2 regions of the Streptomyces sp. NPDC021562 genome follow, and region 1 is predicted to be linked to the other one. Evidence: riboswitches for the same ligand, from Rfam matches in the RefSeq annotation. Region 1 holds a riboswitch; the other holds the start of a gene.
The links. A riboswitch is a leader RNA that binds a small molecule or an ion and turns the genes downstream of it on or off. The one in region 1 is predicted to bind S-adenosylmethionine.

Region 1 (10,163 bases):
GTCCGGTGGGTACGCCGAGCAGGCCGTCGCCCCGGTCGAGGACGTTCTCTCGCTGCCCGACGGCCTGACCGGCACAGACGCGGTGACCCTCGGCGGCTCCGGTGTGGTCGCCCACTTCGCCCTGGACCGCGCTCGTTTCGCGACCGGCGAGACGGTGCTCGTGCGCGGCGCGGCGGGGAGCATCGGGATCACGGCCGTCCAGCTCGCGGCCGGGGGTGGTGCCGGCGCGGTGGCGGTCACCACCTCGTCGGCGAGCCGCGGCGCCCGACTGCGGGACCTGGGCGCGACCCATGTCCTGGACCGCTCCGGCGGGGCCGACCCGGACGCACCGTCAGGCTTCGACGTGGTGATCGACGTCGTGGCAGGTCCCGAGCTTCCCCTGTTCCTGGGCAAGTTGAACTCCAACGGGCGGTACGTGGCTGTCGGTGTGGTCGGCGGACAGCCGCCGACGGACTTCGGCATGCGCCTGATGACGGCCTTTCGCAGGTCGGTGTCGTTCGCCACCTTCAGCGCCGACACCGTGCCCGGCTCCGCCAGGCAGGCCGTGCGGTCGTCCCAGTTCGCCGATGCCGCACACGGGAACCTGCGCACGGTCGTGCACGAGGTGCTGCCCCTGGACCAGGCGGCGCAGGCCCACCGCGACATGGACGCCGGCAAGGTGTTCGGCAGGGCCGTGTTGACGCCCTGAGCATGAACAGCCGGGCCGTTCCTGGTGCTCTTACATTCTTGGACCGCCTTTCATTAAGGTGCGCCGGATGAACGCCTTCGCCACGGCACCCCACGGGCCGGACAGTCGGCCGACGGGCGGGAAGGGGGGAGCATGAGCGCGCGGCGGCGTCTGTCGGAAAGACGCGGCAACTGGGATGACGTGGTGCCTACGCAGGGTACGTGGACGGCGTTGCGGGTCGTCTCGAACTGCGCTGTGGTGTGCGCCATGGCCGGGATGATCATTCTGGCCGGTTGGGCGGGCTCGGTGGGCACCCCGCATGAGTGGCCCTGGTTGGGGTGGTCGGCCGGTGGGCTGGCGGCCGGCGGCTTCCTGGTGCAGGGGGTCATCGGCATGTTGATGAACCACACCGACCGGATCGAACGGCTCCTGGCGTATCAAAAGGTGCTGGAGAACCCTGGCCTCGCGGTGACCGGACCGTCCGCCACCAGCGGCCGGTACGGCTCGAAACCGGGGGTCCGTGACGCCGGTGGGGTTCGCGGCGGCGACGTCCCGAGCGGGTTCCGGCTGCTCTCGCCTCTCCACAGTCCGGTCCCTTTCCACGACCGGGACGAGGAGTTGGCGGAGCTGCGCCGATGGTGCACGACGGCCACGGACACGCATCCGGTGATGCTGCTCGCCGGCGAGAGCGGCGTCGGCAAGTCACGGCTGGCACTGGAACTCGCTCGGTCACTGGGTACGGAATGGACCGCGGGCCGGCTGATCGCCCCGAGTCCCGACTGGCTCGGTGTTCTCGACGGCCGTGGCAGACCGGCGCTGGTGATCGTGGACGAGGCCGATGTCCCCGCCCAGGTCAGCCCTGACCACTCATGGGTCCACCCCTACGTGGTGCCGCTGCTCACGAGCCTCGGCAAACGCCTGGGGGAGGCCGGTCCCACGTCGTCGCAGTCGCCGGAAAGGCCGGCAGTCCGCGTGCTGCTGATCACCCGTCACCAGGACGTGTTCCGGCGGACCCTGGCCCGCGAGCTGGAGCGCGAGGCCAAGGGCCGCTACCGGTACCTCGTGGAACGGACCCCGGTGCTCGTCCTGGAGCCACCCGCCCAGGACCGCGCCACCCTGGACGAGCGTTACCGTGAGGCGGTCGTCACCATGACCGCCGCGCTGGGAGACGCGGCGGCCCCGACGGCCCTCGACGGTCTCGACGGACCCACCCCCGCCCGCTCCGGTCAGAGCCCGCTGGATCTCCACGCCCAGGCCCTGGTCACCGCGCTGCACGGCGGCCCCGGCCCGGCCGAGCCCCGGCCTTTCGACGACATCGCGGACCTCCTGTTCGAACACGAGCGACGACACTGGCGGCACGCCGCAGCGGACTTCGCCGCGGCCGAAGGGAAGAAGGGGACTCCTTCCTACGCATCCGAGTTGTCTGCCCGCCCCGGCCTGCCCGACCACGTCATGCTGGGCATGCTCCTGTTCGGGCACTGGGAGCGGTCCGAGACCAGCGACGTCCTGGCAGGACTTCCGGAGTTCGCGGGGCTGTCGGAAGAAGAAGCCGAAGACCGGGCCTGGGGCTGGGCGTGGTGGGCCGAGGAGCTGCACGACGGGCGGACCCGCAAGGGCGCGGCCGAGTCCTGGATCGGGCCGGAGGTGTTCACCGACTGGTTTCTCACCACCCGGCTGCGGGCCGAGCCGGACCTCCTCACCGGCCTCCTGGTCGAGTCCCCTCATGGGAGAAGGGCCGAATACCTCGCCGTCCGCCTCTGCCGGGCGTGCGAACACTTCCCTGAGGCGGGGGAGGTCCTCCAGCGGTTCGTCGAGCACCAGGCGTACTCGTACGGCGAGGAAGCCGTGGCAGCCGCAGGTCTGCTGCGCCGGCCGGAGCTGGCCGATCCCTGGATCGCCGCGGGTCTGGAGGGCCTGGACGTGCCGGAGGGCGTGGACGGGTACTCCGCGGAGCTCAGGAAGAGCGCCTTGTTCTGGGTGCGTCAGCACACCTCACCTGAGCTGCTTCCCCTCACCTTCCAGGTCCTGGAAGCCAAGTGCGCGCGGATCGAGCGGCGGGAACGCGAACAGGAGGAGCGACAGCGCAGGGAGACACGCCGACGCCGCTCCTGTGGCCCATGCCAATGCCCCGGTCGCGGTCCTGACCGACGGCCGAACGGCCAGTGCAGGTGAGGCGGTGGCGGTCGCTTTCCGGGGGCGTCCGCAGACGCGGTCTTGCGGTGAGGGCCTACGGGCCGAGCAGGGGGGCTGATCATGTGGTCGACCGCTTCACGGCCGGTGTTCCGTCGCTTCGTCGGTGCGGTTACGGTCGGCGTGGCCTTGGCCACGACCTCAGGGTGCACCGTTCCCGTCGATGCCGTCGCCGGCATCTCCGTGACCGGCGACGGCCGTCTACTCGGCGTCATGATGGTCTGCGGACACCGGATCGACGGCGCGACCCTGTACGTGGACAGCGGCGACGTCGACCAGTCGGTCACGGTCGGTTCGTGGACCGCCGTCCGCCCTCTTGCGCCGGGTCTCGCCACCTGGACCCTCGATTCTCCAGATGCCGGCTGGACCGTCACCAGATCGCTCAGTCCGCTCGCCACCAAGGCCACGTACGCTCTCTACGGCTGGACCAAGGACAACTCGTGGTCGTCCAGCAGCGTCTCCTTCACTCCGAGCGACCGGGGCCGGCTCAGCCCAGGAAAAGTCCGCTACGACGAGATCTCGGACGATGGTGACGCATCCGCCGTCACCGTCCCCATGGCGGAGTTCAAAGCCAGGGCCTGCCAGAACAGGTAACCCCGCCGACACAAGGGACAAGATCTCGATCAGGTTCCGTAGCCAGGGTGCCGGAGGCGGGTGAAGGGCTGGTGTCGGGGGCGTTGGAGTGCGACGCTGGGGGCACCAGCCTGGTCTGGTGGGAGACCCCGCGCCGTCGGGCGGTCGCCGATGCGGTGGCCGGTGGTGGGTGCGGGTGGTCTTGCTCGGCTGTGAGCGGCCAGGGCGGCCGCGCGCTTGACGGCCTTCTTCCGGCAGCGGAAGCCGACCGTGATGGGCTTCGACCCGAACGGTGGTTTTTCCATGCAGTCTTTCTTCGACATGCGGATCAGTGATTCGCCCGGCCGGGTCGTGCTGACCGCGGCGGGGGAGCTGGACTTCACGGCCCGCTCGCAGGCCGCCCCGGTCATCGGTCCGCTCGTGCTCGCGGGCCGGGACCTCGTAGTCGACCTCACCCAGGTGACGTTCATGGACGCCGCCGGCCTGGGGATGCTCCTGCGCCTGTGCGACCGGGTGGTCGCGGGTGGCGGCGCCATGGAGCTGCGCGGGCTGCGGCCCGAGATCCGGCGCGTACTGGAACTGACCGGCACGGAAGGCCGGTTCCCGGAGCGGGCGGGGCCCGCGCACGGCACGACGGGACCTGCCCGGGGTGCCGCCTAGGCGCCGGCCGAAGGACGCCCTCCCGGCGCCCCGACCGCCCGTGGCCCTAGTCGAACTCGCTCGGCATCGGTGCCGGGGTCTTGCCGGAGAGCACGTCCTTGAGGCGCTGGGCGCCGTTCTGCACGGCCAGCGCGGTGCTGTCGTGGTCCACGGCGTCGAGGGCGCCGTTGGTGACGGCCGCCCCGGAGGCGCCGATCCGCAGCACCGCGACGTCCGTGACGTAGGTGACGGGCTGGCCGTCGCTGGTGCCCTGCACGGTCACCGTCAGCGCCTGCCGGGCGTCGCCCACGTTCGGGACCTGCGCCGACACGACCTGGATCGTCCGCTTGCTGCCGTCCTTGCCGGTGGCCGTGAACTGGTTGCACTTCTGCGGCAGCGTCTTCAGCCAGCCCAGTGTGGCGTTCAGGTTCGCCGAGCCGTAGTCCCCGACCTGGTAGAGCATCCGTGCGGTCTCCGAGGTGAAGCCGCGCAGCCCGGAGGCGCCCGTGGCGCGGCCGAGCAGGGTGTCGGAGTAGAGGCTGTCGAGCAGCCGCTGGCAGTCGGCGGCATCGGTCTTCGCGGTGAGGAAGCCGGCCACGTCGACCTTGCCGACCAGCATGGAGTTGCGCCAGGTCGCGGCGTCCGTCGCCAGCTGCCAGTTGTCCTCGATGTCGGCCGGTGTGATCAGCGCCGCCTGCGCGCCCGGCCCGGTGAGGGCGGCCGTCGCCGTCGGCGAGGCGGCGGAGCGCTCGGCGGCGGGCGAGACGACCGCGGCTCCGGAGTCGCCGCTCCCGCCCGAACAGGCCGCGACGGCGAGCAGGGACCCCGCCGCCAGGGCCGCGGCGAGCACACGCGCGGGTCGGGACGGACGGGTCATGGCGGCTGCCTCCTCGGGAACGCGGTTCGTCCCTCCACGCCACCATCCGGTCCGGCCGCCGACCACTCGCGCGTGCCATTCGGGTGAGCGGCCCGGGGGTGGCGGTGTCCCAGGCGTGGACGCCCTCTTGACGCCGCGCGGAGGCCGATCGACACTCCAGAGGGGAATCCTAGTGAAAAGGTAGGGAAAGATGGATCGGCTGCGCACGGTCACCGGCACACAGCGCCGAGATCGCCGTACGCCCTGGCCGTTCGCCCTGCTCTCCTCGCCGCTGCTCACCTCCCGGCTGCACATCGACCTGCTCCGGGTGTGCAGCGCCATCAGCCGCACCGGTTGACCGCGGCGCGCCGCCCTCCATGGCCCGGGCCGAACGGACGCCCCTTCCGCGGCCCGCCCCGACCGCCCGCCCGACGACCCCCTGCCCTGCCCGCCCGCCGTGACCGCCGACGCTCCGCCGCCCGCGCTCCGCGGCCCGGGCCGAGCACGGACGGTCGCGGCGGACACCGACGAACGCTTCCGCCGCGCGTACGTCCACGCGCCCGTAACCGGGGAGACGCATGTCCATCACTCCGCTCACCGCACTGCCGTCCGTCCGCACCGCCCCCGCCTTCCGGGGACGCATCGGACGGGACGCGCGCAGCGGCCACTACGCCGTGCCGGGCCGCTACCGGCTGTACCTCGCCACCGCCTGTCCCGACGGCCTCCGCATCGCCGTCGGCCACAGCCTGCTGGCCCTGGACGGCTGTTGTCCGGTCACCTTCCTGCCCGCGGTCCCGGACCGTCCCGACGGCAGCCACACGGCACTGCGCCCGCTGTACGAGGCCAGCGCCCATCGCTACTCGGGACCGGCCCTGGCGCCCGTGCTGAGCGACGACTGGTCGGGCCGGATCGTCTCCACCCACGGCCGGGACATCCTGCGCGACCTCGACCGCCACTTCGGCGACGGCGTCACGCGCCTGTACCCGTGCGGTGCCGAGGCCGAGATCGAGGCCGTCGAGCGGCTGTGCGCCGAGGACGTCGAGCAGGCCGCGCAGCGCGCCGGGCGGGAGGGCGGCGACCCACGGGCGCTGGAGACCCTGCTCGCCGCACTGGGCGAGCTGGAACACCGCCTGACCGGCGTCGAGTTCCTGGTCGGCGGTCGACTGACCGCAGCCGACGTCGAGTTGTGGGTGACCCTGGTGCAGCTGGACACCGTGCACCGCAACCACCTGGACGCCTCCGCCGTGCACCGCATCGCCGACCACCCGGTGCTGTGGGCCTACGCCCGGCGGCTGGCCGCGCACCCTGCCTTCGGCGCCCACCTCGACCTCGACGGCATCGCCCGCCGCCACCACGGCCGTTGCCAGGGACTGGAAGCCGCCGGCGCGGCCGTCCAGATCCTGGACTGGGCCGGGCATGCGGCGGACGCTTCCCGCAGGTGAGAGCAGTCCGAACCGTCCCGCCGACCGGACAGGCGTTGACATTCGTTCGGGCGGCTGCCTAACTTACGGACCAGAACGGTCAAGAGCGTCAGCATCAAGCCCTGGCTAGCTGACCGGCAACCCTCGCACCGCGGTGGGGTGCCCCAGGTGACGACCCGACCGAATGACGACGTTCGGTAAGCGCGCGGCCCACGGGCCACCAAGTGACAGGTGACGGACATGTACGCAGCTTCCAGCACGGCCCCGCGCCGCGCCCGGGGCTGCGTACAGCCGTACCCGAGCCCGCTCGTCGCCGACCGCGCCGTCGACCTGCTCCGTGTCAACAGCGCCCTGTGTAGCGCGTGTACCGCACCGGGCTGTGCCCGCTGCCGGGTCTGACCAGGCCTTTCCGCCCAGTCCGCCCAGCCCCGCAGCTTCGCGCCTCAGCGTTCCTGACGAAAGCACCGGCCGTCCGGTGTGACGCCGTCCGCCCAGCCCCCGTGTCCCGCGCGCCCCCGCGCCCGTGCCGTGCCCGAACACGGCCGGTGCCGCGTACCCGGTCGTGGGATCTCCGGGGTGTCCGACTCCGCCGGAGCCCGCCATGAGTGAACCCCCAGGCGCCACCCTCGCCCCCGAGGCGCCGTCCGCCGCCGACGAACCGTCAAAGCCCCTCGCAGCACAGCGCGTTCTGCCACTGCGCAAGCCAGGACGGTGGATCGCCACCGCCGTCGTCCTGGTCCTGGTCGCCCAGTTCGTCCACGGCCTGGTGACCAACCCCTTCTACCAGTGGGACCGCTGGGGCTACTGGTTCCTGCGGCCGACCATCCTCGACGGGCTGGTCATCACCCTCGAAGTCACCGCCTACAGCGCGGTGCTGGGCCTCCTCGGCGGCGTCCTGCTCGCGCTGGCCCGGCTCTCCAAGAGCCCGGTGCTGCGCGCGGTCAGCTGGACCTACGTGTGGGCGCTGCGCTCCATACCGCTCATCGTCGTCCTGCTCTTCCTCTACAACTTCAGCGCCCTGTACAAGACGTTGAGCGTCGGCGTCCCCTTCGGACCGGCCTTCTTCTCCTTCGACGAGTCCAAGCTCGCCACCGACATGGTCATCGCCGTCATCGGCCTCAGCCTCAACGAGGCGGCCTACGCGGCCGAAGTGGTCCGCGGCGGCATCCTCTCGGTGGACCAGGGCCAGCACGAGGCGGCCGCCGCGCTCGGACTGCCCAAGGGCTACCAGTTCCGGAGGATCGTCTTCCCACAGGCGCTCAGGTCGATCATCCCGAACTACGTCAACCAGCTCATCGGCCTCATCAAGAGCACCTCGCTGGTCTTCTACGTCTCCCTGCTCGACCTCTTCGGCACCGCACAGAGCATGGGCTCCACCTACCCCGGCGACATCGTGCCGCTGCTGCTGGTGGTCACCGTCTGGTACCTGATCCTCACCAGCGTCGTCTCCGTGATCCAGTTCTACGTCGAGCGGTACTACGCCCGGGGCGCCACCCGCTCCCTGCCGCCGACCCCCTCGCAGAAACTGCGGGCCGGCCTCGCCGACCTGCGCGCCCGCATCCGCCGGGAGGCCGCCGTATGAGCATCACCGACACCCTGGAGACGGCCCCCGCCGCCCTGGAGATCCACGACGTCCACAAGTGGTACGGCGCCCACCGCGTCCTCGACGGCGTCGACCTGACCATCCGGCCCGGCGAGGTCACCGTCATCCTCGGCCCGTCCGGCTCCGGCAAGTCCACGCTCCTGAGGGTCGTCAACCACCTGGAGAAGCCCGAGATCGGCTACGTCAGCATCAACGACGAGCTGATCGGGGTGAAACGGCAGGGCGAGAGGCTCAAGGAGCTGAGCGAGCGCGCCATCCTGGCCCAGCGCGGCCGGATCGGCTTCGTCTTCCAGAACTTCAACCTCTTCCCGCACCTGACCGTGCTGGACAACGTGGCCGCCGCCCCCGTCGCCACCGGGAAGCTGACCAAGCCCGAGGCCCAGGCGCTGGCCAAGGAACTGCTCGAACGCGTCGGCCTCGGCGAACGCGTCGGCGCCTACCCGCGGCAGCTGTCCGGCGGCCAGCAGCAGCGCGTCGCCATCGCCCGCGCCCTCGCCCTGCGCCCCGGCGTCATCCTCTTCGACGAGCCCACCTCCGCCCTCGACCCCGAGCTGGTCGGGGAGGTCCTCTCCGTCATCAAGGACCTGGCCACCAGCGGCACCACGCTCGTCATCGTCACCCACGAGATCGGTTTCGCCCGCGAGATCGCCGACCGGGTGGTCTTCATCGACGGCGGCAGGATCGTCGAACAGGGACCGCCCTCCGAGGTCCTCGACAAACCGCAACACGAGCGGACCAGGGACTTCCTCAGCAAGGTTCTCTGAACCGCATCACCCCAGACCTCCCCCCACGCCCTCACCCTCATCACCGGCACCGACAAGGAACGGCCATGTCTACCCACTTCACCCGACGCAGCCTGATCAGAGGCATCACCGCGGCCACCGCCGTCGCCTCCCTCGCCACCGGGCTCGCCGCCTGCGGGGGCGACAGCGACGCGGCCACCACCACCGACAACGCCAAGGCCGGGGAGGTCGTCGTGGGACGGGTCTCCAACGGCGCCGCCACCCAGACCACCATCAAGGTCTCCGAGGTCAAGTCCATCAGCGCGGAACTGCCCGCGGCCGTCCGCAAGAGCGGCAAGCTCGTGATCGGCGAGGGCGCCCTGCCCGCCGGCTTCCCGCCGCTGGCGTACGTCGGCAGCGACCAGAAGACCCTCACCGGCTCCGAACCCGACCTCGGCCGCCTGATCGCCGCCGTCTTCGGACTCCAGCCGGAGATCAAGAACTTCACCTGGGAGAACATGTTCGTCGGCATCGACAGCGGCAAGGTCGACGTGGCGCTCTCCAACGTCACCGACACCGAGGAGCGCAAGAAGAAGTACGAGTTCGCCTCCTACCGGCAGGACAACCTCGCCTTCATCGTGCCGAAGAAGAGCACCTGGAACTTCGACGGCAACTACGAGAACCTCGCGGGCAAGACGATCGCCGTCGGCTCCGGCACCAACCAGGAGAAGATCCTCCTGGAGTGGCAGGCGAAGCTGGCCAAGGAGGGCAAGAAGCTCACCGTCAAGTACTTCCAGGACAGCACCAGCACCTTCCTCGCCCTGAACAGCGGGAAGATCGACGCCTCCTTCGGCCCCAACCCCGGCTTCGCCTACCACAACAAGCAGACGGCGGGCACGCCCAACGCCACCCGCACCGCGGGCACCTACTCCGGCGCCGGTGCCGGCCTCCAGGGCCTGATCGCGGCCACCGCGAAGAAGGACAGCGGCCTCGCCAAGCCCCTCGCGGACGCCATCAACCACCTGATCAAGCACGGTCAGTACGCGCAGTGGCTCAAGGCCTACAACCTCTCCAACGAGGCCGTCGCCAAGTCCGAGGTCAGCCCGCCCGGACTGCCGCTCGACAACTCGTGACCGCCCGCACCAGCACGCCCGTCGGCTCACCGGGAAAGGATTCCGCCTCCGTGACCGTCCAGACCGGCTTCCGCGGAGGCGGGACCCCCCTCGCACCCGACACCACACCGCTCGACAACGCCGTCTGGTCCGCCCTCACCGGCCCGCACGCCCACCTCGCCGAGCGGGTCGGCGCGGCCGCCCGCTACCCGGACGACGTCTACGCCTGCGCGGCGCTCGCCGACGCCGCCGACCCGGCCGCCTGGGCCGACCTGCGCACGCTCGTCGGCCCCGGAACGACCGTGAGGATCAAGCCGGTCGAGCAGGCGCCGCCCGGCTGGGAGGTGGTCGGCGGCGGCCGGGGCGTCCAGTTCGTGGAC
Region 2 (10,163 bases), on a different contig from region 1:
CCTCGGCACGGGCCACCCGGGCGAACGAGGCGACACTCGCGATGCCGACCGCGACCGCGACCTTCACCGTCCCGTAGCCGAGCGCGGTGACGAGGGCCAGGGACAGGAACAGCGCCGGGATGGACAGGAGCACGTCGACGAACCGCATCAGCACGTCGTCCACCCACCGGCCCACGAACCCGGCGGCCGTGCCCAGCAGTCCGCCGACCACGAACGCCACCAGGACCGCGATCAGCGTCGCCTTCAGGGAGAGCTGGGCGCCGTACACCACCCGGGAGAACACGTCACGGCCGAGTTCGTCGGTACCGAACCAGTGACTGCCGCCCGGACCGCGGAAGTTGTCGGCCGGCACCCCCCGCAACGGGTCCTGGGAGGTGAACAGCTCCGGCCAGAAGGCCGCCGGCACCACCAGCACCAGGACCGCGACGGACAGCAGCAGTCCGGGGCGGCGCACCAGGAACCGCAGCACCCGCCGCGGCCCGCCGGGGCGGCCCGGTGCCCGCGGGGGACCGGCCTCGACGGGCCGGGTGAGGCCGAGGGCGGCGTCCGCCGCGTCGTCGACAACGCTCTGACTCATGCGAAGCCCGCCCTCCTGTCCGGGGCCACCACGATCCGGGGATCCAGCAGCGGGTAGACGAGGTCGACGACCAGGTTCGTCGCCACGAAGATCAGCGCGCCGAACACCACCACCCCCTGCACCAGCGGAATGTCCTGGGCGGTCACGGCCGCCGCGGTCACCCGGCCGAGGCCGTCCCGCGAGAACACCGTCTCCACGACCACCGAGCCGGCGACCAGCTGCCCGACCAGCAGCCCGACGACCGTGAGCGCGGGCAGTGACGCGTTGCGCAGCGCATGCCGCAGATGCACCCGCGGGCGCCCGGCGCCCTTGGCCCGTGCGGTCTCCACATAGGCCTGGTCCAGCGCCGTGAGCAGACTCTTGGCCAGCACCTGGGCGACCAGCGCCCCGGTCGGCACGGCCAGCGTCAGCGCCGGCAGCACCAGGCCCCGCAGCCCGTCGTTGCCGAACGCGGGGAACCAGTGCAGCCGGAACGAGAACGCCTCGACCAGCAGCAGCCCCACCCAGAAGGTGGGTACCGACACCCCCAGCGGAGGCAGCGACAGCAACAGCTGCCGCAACCACCGCTGCGAGGCGTACGTCGCCACCACCGCGAGTCCGCCGCCGAACACCACCGCGAGCAGCAGCGCGGCCCCCGTGAGCTGGAGCGTCCCCGGGAGCGCGGCGCCGATGACGGAGGTGACCGGGCGGCCGCTGGAGACGGCGTCGCCGAAATCCCCGCGCACCGCCCGCCCGAGGTACTCGGCGTACTGCACGAGGACCGGCTTGTCGAAGCCGTACTCGTGCCGCAGCGCCGCGAGCTGGGCCGGGTCGACCTGTCCCGAGTCCATCCCGGCGCCGGCCATCGCGGAGACCGGGTCACCGGGCAGGAAGTCCAGCACCAGGAACGACACCGTGTAGGCCGCCCACAGCACCCCGACCGCCTGCGCGAGCCGTTTGATCACATAGCGGCGCACGGGCTAGCCGATCCAGGTGTCGTGCAGCTGGATCCGGCTGCCCGAGTCGAAGTCCAGGTCGTGCACCTTCGTGGACACGCCCAGTTGGGTCTGCAACTCCACCACCGGCACGTCGTACGCGTTCTGGACGATCAGCCGCTGCGCCTCGGCGACCAGCTTCGCGCGCTTGGCGGCATCGGTCGTCGCGGCCTGCTGGGACAGCACGGTGTCCAGCGAACTGGCGGTCAGATGGTAGAAGTTGGCCAGCTGTGTGGAGAACGAGGTGCGCAGGATGTCCGGGTCCGACCGGGTCACGTTGCCCCACACGACGTCGAAGTCACCGGCCTGCAGGGTCGTCGCGAACTGGGTGACCGGGAGCTGCTTCAGCACCACGTCGATCCCTACGGCCTTCAGCTGCTGCTGGACCAGTTCCAGCGCGGGCTGGTTGGTGGCCGCGTTGGGGAACCAGGTGATGGTCAGGCTCAGCCTCCTGCCGCCCTTGGTACGGAAGCCGTCACCTCCCGTCTTCCAACCGGCCTGGTCCAGCAGGGACTTCGCCTTGGCCGGGTCCGTGGTCAGGTCCGCGGACAGGTCGGTGTAGTCAGGGGTGGTGTGCGCCAGGACGCTGCCGGCCGGCCGGGTGCCGGTCGGGAAGACGGTGTCGGCGATCTGCTTGCGGTCGACCGCGACCTGGAGTGCCTGCCGCACCCTGGCGTCCTTCAGCAGGGGACTGGCGTTGTTGAGACCCAGACCGAACACCACCCCGGGGTTGGCCCGGCGGGCGAGCGTGACCCGGCCGCCCTTGAGCGCGGCCTCGTTGGCCCTGCCGACGCTGCTGATCGCGTCGACCTGACCGGACTGGAGGCTGCCGGCGCGTACGCCCGCCTCCGGTACCACCTTGAAGACCAGTTTGTCCAGGTAGGCCTCGCCCTTCTTGGCCCACAGACCGGATCCCCAGGCGTACCCGGTCCGCCTGGCCAGGGTGATCGACTGGTTCTGCACGTAGCCCTTCAGCACGAACGGCCCCGATCCCACCACCCCGTCGCTGCACTTCTGCTGCGGGGTGCGGTGCACGCTCGCCGACGACTCGATGCCCAGTGAGTGAGTCGAAGTCGCCTGCAGGAACTGTGCGTTGGGCTGCGCGAAGGTCACCTGCACGGTGAGCGGGTCGACCACGGTGGTGCTCTTGACACCGCTGAGGTAACCCTGGGCCAGGGTGCCCAGGGCGCCGAGCTTCGGCACCGCGTCGAAGTTGTCCTTGACCACCTGCGCCGTCAGCTTCGACCCGTCGCTGAAGGTGACGCCCGGGCGCAGACGGAACGTGAACCGGGTGGCGTCGGAGTTGATGTCCCAGCTCCGGGCCAGCCAGGGCACGATCTTGCCGGTCCTCGGGTCCTGGTCGGTCAGCGAGTCCACGATCTGACGGACCGAGTAGATGGTGTCGTTGCTGCCGACCTGCTGCGGATCCACGCAGCCGGAGTCGGATCCCACCGCGAAGGTCAGGGTGCCGCCGGACTTCGGCCGGCTGCTCGCGCCGCCGGAACCGCCGTCGCCCGCACCACAGGCGGTCAGCAGCACGCTGGTGGTCAGCAGGGCGGCCAGCGGCGCCCAACGGGATGATCTGAATACCGGAAGTGCGGTCACGGAGGGTTTTCTCCTACTCGTGTCACCGGGCACCGGGTGCCTGGCGTCGGGAGCGCGGCACGTCGTGCGGGGACGGACGTGCGCCCCGGCCGGTCGGCGCCGGCCGGGGGAAAGCGCTGATCAGACGGTGGTCGGGAGGACGCCACCGGGCGCGGTGGCGGGAGAACGGGCAGCGGACTGCCACGCGGGAGCCGGGAGCCGGGAGGCCGGTGCCTGGCGGCGGTCCGGGTGCCGACCTGTGGATGCCGCGCGAGGGGCCCGGCCGTCGCGGTGGCCGGTCGGGGGGCTGGTCAGCGACGGCTTGTCAGCGGACCGGGGGCCTGCTCGTCAGCGACAGCGTGTCGTGCGACAGAGGCAGCTGGTCGAGCGCTTGAGGTCGATGTGGCGTCGGCGGGAGAGCCGGGAGAACGGCATGGCACCGGCGCAGGAGGCGACCGCCGCATGATCGCTGTGCATACCGGTCCCTCCCCGTCTCCGGCCCCGCCACCGGGGCCACGCGCTTGCGGTGATCGTCGGTGACCCCGCCGGGCTTTCACCTGGAGCACCCCACCGCGCGGGAGGGTTGCCGGTCAGCGAGCCAGGGCTTGACGCTGACACTCAATGCCGATCGAGATGCTACGGAGCGGACTTGTCGAACGTCAATGCCACACAGGGACGTTCGGTGCCGTGAGGGTGCCGGCCGCGCTGCGGGCCGAGCTCGATGACGGCCTCGCGCGGCGACCAGCCGTGCGACGCCGCCTTCGCCCGCCCTTCGCGGCGCCAGGCGCGCGGCAAGACGGGGAGACCGCGGCGCGGGCCGGGCAGGGGTCAGCGGCGCGGAGAGGACAGACGGCCGAGCGGGTGCGGCAGAAGTCCACACTCGGCCGCCCCGGCGCATGTCAAGAACACCCGGTGTGGCCGCTCCCGCGCCCGTCCGTCGCGTCGGTTCGGGGCATGGCCGTGGGCGGTGGGGGTAAGCGCCTCCTAGCGGGACCAGCAACCGGTGCCGACGAGGCCGGACGACCGGGAGGGACGCATGAGGGGAACGACGACCGTGCCGGCCGCCGGGCAGAAGGCGGATGTTCCGGGGATCGCGGTGTTGACAGGTGCTCGTCGCGGCGTCTCCCAGCTGCACGTGTCGCGCCTGAGCGAAGGCCTGCTGCCCGCCTGACGTGCGGCACCGGCCTCGTGCGTTTCCCAGGTCGGCTCCCCCCTCCGAGACGTTGGCCACAGGCAGAGACGGTGATTCGGGGGTACCAGACAAGGGAGGCCCCGGGCCCGACTGTTGCCATTTGACAACTATGGGTGTGAGGCAACAAAGTAACCGAGTCGCATTGCGCGGGAAGGAACTTGCGATGTTCTGGTGGGCGGAGGTCGCTCCGTGTGCTGGCCGCCCGAGCCCCGACGTGTCGACGCGATCGGTGGCCTCGGAAGGCGTTCAGGCCGTCCGGCCCCCGGCACGCGGCTCGTCGCTGTGTATCTGCAGCGCCGCCGTGTCGCAGAACGCCTCCAGCCCCTCCAGTAGCGCGGTCCGCTTCGCGGCGGGCATCAGCTCCAGCACCGCCTGGAGTTCCTGCTCCCGGCGTGCACGCAGGTCGTCGAGGAAGACGCGGCCCCGGTCACTGAGATGGAGTCGTACCTCGCGCCGGTCCGCAGGGCTGACCACGCGCTCGACGAAGCCGGCGGCCACCAGTCGGTCGCAGAGCCGGCTGGTGGACGGGGGCGTGGAGGCGAGCGAGTCGGCGAGGGTGCGCAGATTGATCCCGTCCTGGTGCTCCAGCATCAGCAGCACGCGCATCTGGGAGGGCGAAGCCGGCGCGGTCGAGGCCCGGCCCCACAGGACTTCCAGCAACTCCACCGCCGTCAAGGTCACGCGTGCTACCTCGACTGGTTCGGGGCGGGGGCGGAAGACAGTCACCGTCACACTCTCGCAGGCACCTGGGACGTCTTTCAGCGTACTAGGTGCCGGTTGCTGCAACAGATGGTTCGGACGACCCGGCACGACGCGGCACGGAAAGCCCTGCCGCGTGTGCAAGGCTCGTGTGCGTCCGACGGAGGATGGGTGTATTTACAATCGTGAAGAGATTTGTGACCGCTGAACGCGCTCTGCGCACGGCGGCCCCACATGAGCTGCTCGACGTCGTGCGCAGAGTGCTCGCACAGGAGTACGCCGCGACGTCCGTGGAGCTGCTGCTGGCCGACTACGGCCTGACCGTGCTGCAGCCGGTGTCCTCGCTGCCGAGCACCGCGGAGCCGGTGCCGGTGCACAGCGGCCCCGTGGGCCGTGCCTTCGGGGCCCAGGAACCCCTCGTGGAGCCCGCTCCCGGGGGTGCCGTACGCGTCCATCTGCCGGTCACCGTGCGTGGCGACCGGTTGGGCGTGTTGTGCGTCACTCTGCCGGACGGGGAGGACGCGCCCGGCCTGCTGGGTGAGCTGGCCGACATCGCCGAGGTGCTCGGCCATGAGATCGTCGTCGCCGAGCGTGACACGGACGTGTACCTGCGCGCACGGCGCAAGGACCGGCTGACCCTGGCCGCCGAGATGCAGTGGCAGCTCCTGCCGGGCCGCTCCTGCGCGCGCCCCGAGTACGAACTCGGTGCGCAGCTGGAGCCCGCCTACGCGATCTTCGGTGACAACTTCGACTGGTCCGCCACCGCGGACCACCTCATGCTCTACGTCACCAACGGCATGGGCGAGGGCATAGAAGCGTCCCTGCTGACGAACCTCGCCATCAACGCGCTCCGCAACGCCAGGCGGGCCGGCCTCGCCATCGACGACCAGGCCGCGCTGGCCGACCAGGCGGTGTACGCCCACTACCAGGGGCGCTGCTACCTCTCGGTGCTGATGTTCGACTTCGAGCTGGCGACGGGCCGGGCGAAGGTGGTGGACGCGGGTTCCCCGCGGCTGCTGCGGCTGCGCGACGGAGTGGTCGAGCAGGTCACCTTCGAGGCGCAGCTTCCGCTGGGGATGTTCGAGGAGACCGACTACGTGGTCCAGGACTTCCAGGCGGAACCGGGCGACCGGCTGGTCTTCGTCAGCGACGGGGTGTACTCGGTGGCCTCGCCGCAGGGGGAGGCGTACGGCGACGCCGCCCTGGCCAGGGCGATCATGTCCACACGGCTGCTGCCGGCAGCGGAGGTGCCGCGCGCCATCCTGCGGGAGCTGACCGGGCACCGCGGGCAGTCCGTCCCGCAGGACGACGCCCTGGTGGTCTGCCTGGACTGGCACGGGCGCTGAGCCGCTGTGGCCGTACGGGGGAGGTGTTTGCCATGTGGAATATTTGTCCTGCGGCAATGAACGACATTGATTGCGCCGGTCCTGGCGCAACGACATGAGGTCGAGGGAGACGATGCAGGTGCCGGAACAGCCAGCGGCCGAGTCGGCGGCGCGGGAGCTGACGGCCTTCCTGGAAGGCCATCGCGAGCAGATCGCCCAGCGATGGGCGGACGCGCCCTTGTTCAGGACGGTGTTCACCGTCTCGCGCGACGAGGCGGTCGAGGCCTGCAAGGCCGTCGTGGACGCGCTGGCGGACGTGGCCTCGGCCGGCCTGCTGGACAGCATCGCGGCCCCGGGCTTCGACTCCGTGCGGGAGCAGCTCCGGCGGATGGCCGCCGCCCGTGCCCGCAGCGGGTTCAGCCCGGCCCAGATAGCGGAGGAGGCCGCCGGACTGCGGGTCACGACCGCCGAGATGCTCCGCGACGCACTGTGTGACCTGCCCGGCGACCAGGCGCAGGAGGTCCGGCTCGCGCTGACCGTCCTGATGGGCACGCTCAGCCTGGTCATCATGGAGACCACGGTCGACGCCGGTGAGGAGCTGATCGCCCGGCAGCGGCAGCAGCTGCTCGAAGTGGCCACCCCCGTGATCAACCTGTGGGAGGGTGTCGTCGCGGTGCCCCTGATCGGCACCCTGGACAGCGCCCGCAGCCAGGTGGTCATGGAGTCGCTGCTGAACGCGATCGTGGAGCAGCGGGCCCGGTTCGCGATCCTCGACATCACGGGCGTGCCCACCGTCGACTCGCTGGTGGCCCAGCACCTCATGAAGACGGTCGCCGCGGCCCGCCTGATGGGGGCCGAGTGCATCGTCTCCGGTATCCGTCCGGCCATCGCGCAGACCATCGTGCACCTCGGCATCGACCTGAGTTCGGTGCTCACCCGCAGTTCCCTGGCCGACGCCCTGGCCCACGCGCTCGGCCGGCAGGGCATCGAGGTCTCCCACACGGCCGGTGCGAGCCCCCGATGACCGGCACCCTTCCCGGACACTCGGCCCTGGTGCCCGTGCTGGCACTCGGCGACATCCTGCTGGTGTCCCTCCAGGGGGAGTTGCACGACAGCGTGGCCGAACAGCTCCAGCAGGACATCACCGAGCGCATCGCCGGCAGCGAGGCGAGCGGTGTGGTCATCGACGTCTCCGGGGTCGAGATCGTCGACTCGTTCCTCGGCCGGGTCATCGCCGAGATCGCCGCCAACGCCCGCCTGCTGGCCGCCCGTACCGTCGTGTGCGGGATGCGCCCCGCCGTCGCGATCACCCTGGTCGAACTGGGTCTGACACTGCCCGGCCTGGTGACCGCGCTCGACGTCGAGCGCGCCCTCGAACTGCTCCGGCAGGGCGCCTCCGCGGCCGCCCCGGGCACCCGTGCGGGGTGGGCGTGACACCGACCTCCGACTCCGCCACGGCGACGAGCCTGCCGATCGGCTCGGACGCCGACCTGGCATGGGTGCGTCACCAGGTGCGGCAGTTCGCGGCCGGCCTGGGGTTCGGGCTCGTACAGCAGACGAAGATCGTCACCGCGGCCAGTGAACTGGCCCGCAACACCCTGATCCACGGCGGGGGAGGGCAGGCGACGATCACCCCGCTGACCAACGGGTCCCGGCGTGGTCTGAAACTGTCCTTCATGGACGAGGGCCCCGGCATCCGCGACGTCGAGCTGGCGATGACCGACGGCTACACCACCGGCGGTGGTCTCGGGCTGGGCCTCAGCGGATCCCGGCGCCTGGTGGACGAGTTCACCATCGACACCAAGCCCGGTGAGGGCACCGTCGTCACCCTCGTCGCCTGGGCCACGGGTGTGCCCGCCGGCCGGCAGGGGTCCGGATGACGCGCGTCTGGGTCGTCCCCGTGCACGACTCCACCCGGGTACGGGACGCCCGGGTGGCGGCCGAGACCGCCAGTGCCCATGCCCGCCTGGACGCCCACCGCACCGCGGTGGCGGCCCTGGTGGCGACCGAGCTGGCGACCAACCTGCTCAAGCACGCCGGGGGCGGCCGTCTGGTGATCGACCTCGTCGACCGCCCGGGACCGGCCGGCCGCGGCCGGGCCGTGCAGCTCGTCACCCTCGACCACGGCCCCGGCATCCGGGACGTCGGCGCGGCCATGCGGGACGGCTACACCACCAGCGAGGCGTCCCTCGGCGCCGGCCTGGGCACCTGCCGGCGCATCTCCAGCGCGTTCGACCTGTACAGCACCCCGCGCGGCACCGTCGCCATGGCCCGGGTCGACCAGGGGGGCGGACCGGAGGAGAACCGGCCCGCCGTCCGGACCGGAGGGATCAACATCCCCCTTGCGGAGGCCGAACACTCCGGGGACGCCTGGAGCTGTGCCCGCTCGGGCTCCCGGGTCACCTTCATGCTCGCCGACGGTCTCGGCCACGGAGCCAAGGCCGCCCACGCCTCCGGCGCCGCCGTCGAGGAACTGCACCGGGTCGCGCACCTGCCGCCCGCCGAGATCCTGCGCCGCATGCACCCGGCCCTCCGGGACACCCGCGGGGCCGCGGTCGCCGTGGCCCAGGTGGACACCGCCGACGGGGAGTTCGCGTTCGCCGGAGTCGGCAACGTGGGTGCCCGGCTGCGCACCGCCGGTTCCTGGCAGCACCTCGTCTCCCATCCGGGCATCGTCGGCGCCCAGTTCCCGGCGACCGTCCCCGAGCGTCGGCTGCCCTGGACGCCGGGCAGCCTGCTCGTCCTGCACAGCGACGGGCTGCCCAGCCGGTGGGTGCCGCCCGACGACCCCGGCCTCCTCGCCCGCGAGCCGGCCGTGGTCGCCGCGACCGTCCTGCGGGACGCCAGCAGCGCGGCCAGCCCGGGCCGCGACGACACCTGTGTGGCCGTCCTGACCTCCGACCGACAGGCCGGGAGCCCGTGAACCAGCCGTACGTCCGGAAAATCACCTCGGCCGCCGATGCCCTGAGCGCCCGGGTCCTCGCCGCGCGCCTCACGGCCGCGGCCGGGGCGCCCGCGGTCGAACAGGCCCGTTTCCTGACCGCGCTCACCACCCGCGTGCGCGAGAGCCTCGGCCGGGGCGGGGCCGAACTCACCCTCACCGCCGACCCGTCGGCGGCCGACGGGACCACCCTCGTACGCGCCGTCGTGGCACCGGTCTCCGCCGAGCCCGGCCGCACGCCCTGGCAGCTGACACTGGCCTGCCCAGGCCCCCCGACGTGCGACCCGCTCCAGCCCGAGGGGCCGCCCGAGGGCACGCACGCGGAGGCGGTCCTGGCGGCCGACGAGGGGACCGCGGCCGTCCTGCGGCAACTGGACGAGACCGAGGAGCAGTTGCGCCTGCACCGCGAGGAACTGCACCAGACCAACCAGGGTGTGCTCGCCCTGCATGCCGAACTCGACGCCGCCGCGCGGACCCAGCGGGAACTGCTCGAAGCCGAACGGGCCGCACGCGGCGAGGCGGAGAAGGCTCGGCGCCTGCTGAACTTCCTCGCCGACGCCAGCGCCGCCGTGACCGCCTCCCTCGACCAGGAGGCCATCCTGCGCTGCCTCCCCGACCTGCTCGTCCCCGAGTACGCGAGTCAGGTCGACGTATGGCTCTTCGACGAGCCGGACGCCCCGACCGCCACCCACTCCGCGGCGGCGGTCACCGCCGCCCGCTGCGACCGTCCCCAGCACGCCGGACCCCGCCCCGGCGAGCTCCCGGGCGTCGACGACCTGCCGCCCTCCGCGCTCTCCCCGGACCGGCCGCTGCTGTGCATCCCCCTCACCGTGCGCCACACCTCGGGCGTGCTCACCCTGACCGCCCCAGG

Region 2: it holds a riboswitch for S-adenosylmethionine, as region 1 does, so the genes downstream of both, AB0G52_RS30955 (ABC transporter substrate-binding protein) here and AB0G52_RS16045 (amino acid ABC transporter permease) in region 1, are expected to answer to the same signal.

Annotation. Positions count from the first base shown of each region.
Region 1 is NZ_JBFACN010000009.1:90,381-100,543, forward strand. Features, by position in the region: gene AB0G52_RS16005 (zinc-binding dehydrogenase) at 1-688, shown strand, start outside; gene AB0G52_RS16010 (ATP-binding protein) at 872-2,839, shown strand; partial or broken gene AB0G52_RS16015 (peptidase S41) at 2,796-2,891, shown strand; gene AB0G52_RS16020 (hypothetical protein) at 2,987-3,451, shown strand; gene AB0G52_RS16025 (STAS domain-containing protein) at 3,734-4,090, shown strand; gene AB0G52_RS16030 (hypothetical protein) at 4,137-4,946, opposite strand; gene AB0G52_RS16035 (hypothetical protein) at 5,137-5,283, shown strand; gene AB0G52_RS16040 (glutathione S-transferase C-terminal domain-containing protein) at 5,504-6,367, shown strand; SAM riboswitch class IV at 6,445-6,556, shown strand; gene AB0G52_RS16045 (amino acid ABC transporter permease) at 6,948-7,928, shown strand; gene AB0G52_RS16050 (amino acid ABC transporter ATP-binding protein) at 7,925-8,713, shown strand; gene AB0G52_RS16055 (ABC transporter substrate-binding protein) at 8,779-9,804, shown strand; gene AB0G52_RS16060 (GNAT family N-acetyltransferase) at 9,855-10,163, shown strand, end outside.
Region 2 is NZ_JBFACN010000024.1:10,954-21,116, forward strand. Features, by position in the region: gene AB0G52_RS30945 (ABC transporter permease) at 1-577, opposite strand, end outside; gene AB0G52_RS30950 (ABC transporter permease) at 574-1,533, opposite strand; gene AB0G52_RS30955 (ABC transporter substrate-binding protein) at 1,537-3,156, opposite strand; SAM riboswitch class IV at 3,648-3,761, opposite strand; gene AB0G52_RS30960 (hypothetical protein) at 4,172-4,306, shown strand; gene AB0G52_RS30965 (MarR family transcriptional regulator) at 4,574-5,008, opposite strand; gene AB0G52_RS30970 (PP2C family protein-serine/threonine phosphatase) at 5,194-6,372, shown strand; gene AB0G52_RS30975 (STAS domain-containing protein) at 6,485-7,375, shown strand; gene AB0G52_RS30980 (STAS domain-containing protein) at 7,372-7,785, shown strand; gene AB0G52_RS30985 (ATP-binding protein) at 7,782-8,231, shown strand; gene AB0G52_RS30990 (SpoIIE family protein phosphatase) at 8,228-9,274, shown strand; gene AB0G52_RS30995 (SpoIIE family protein phosphatase) at 9,271-10,163, shown strand, end outside.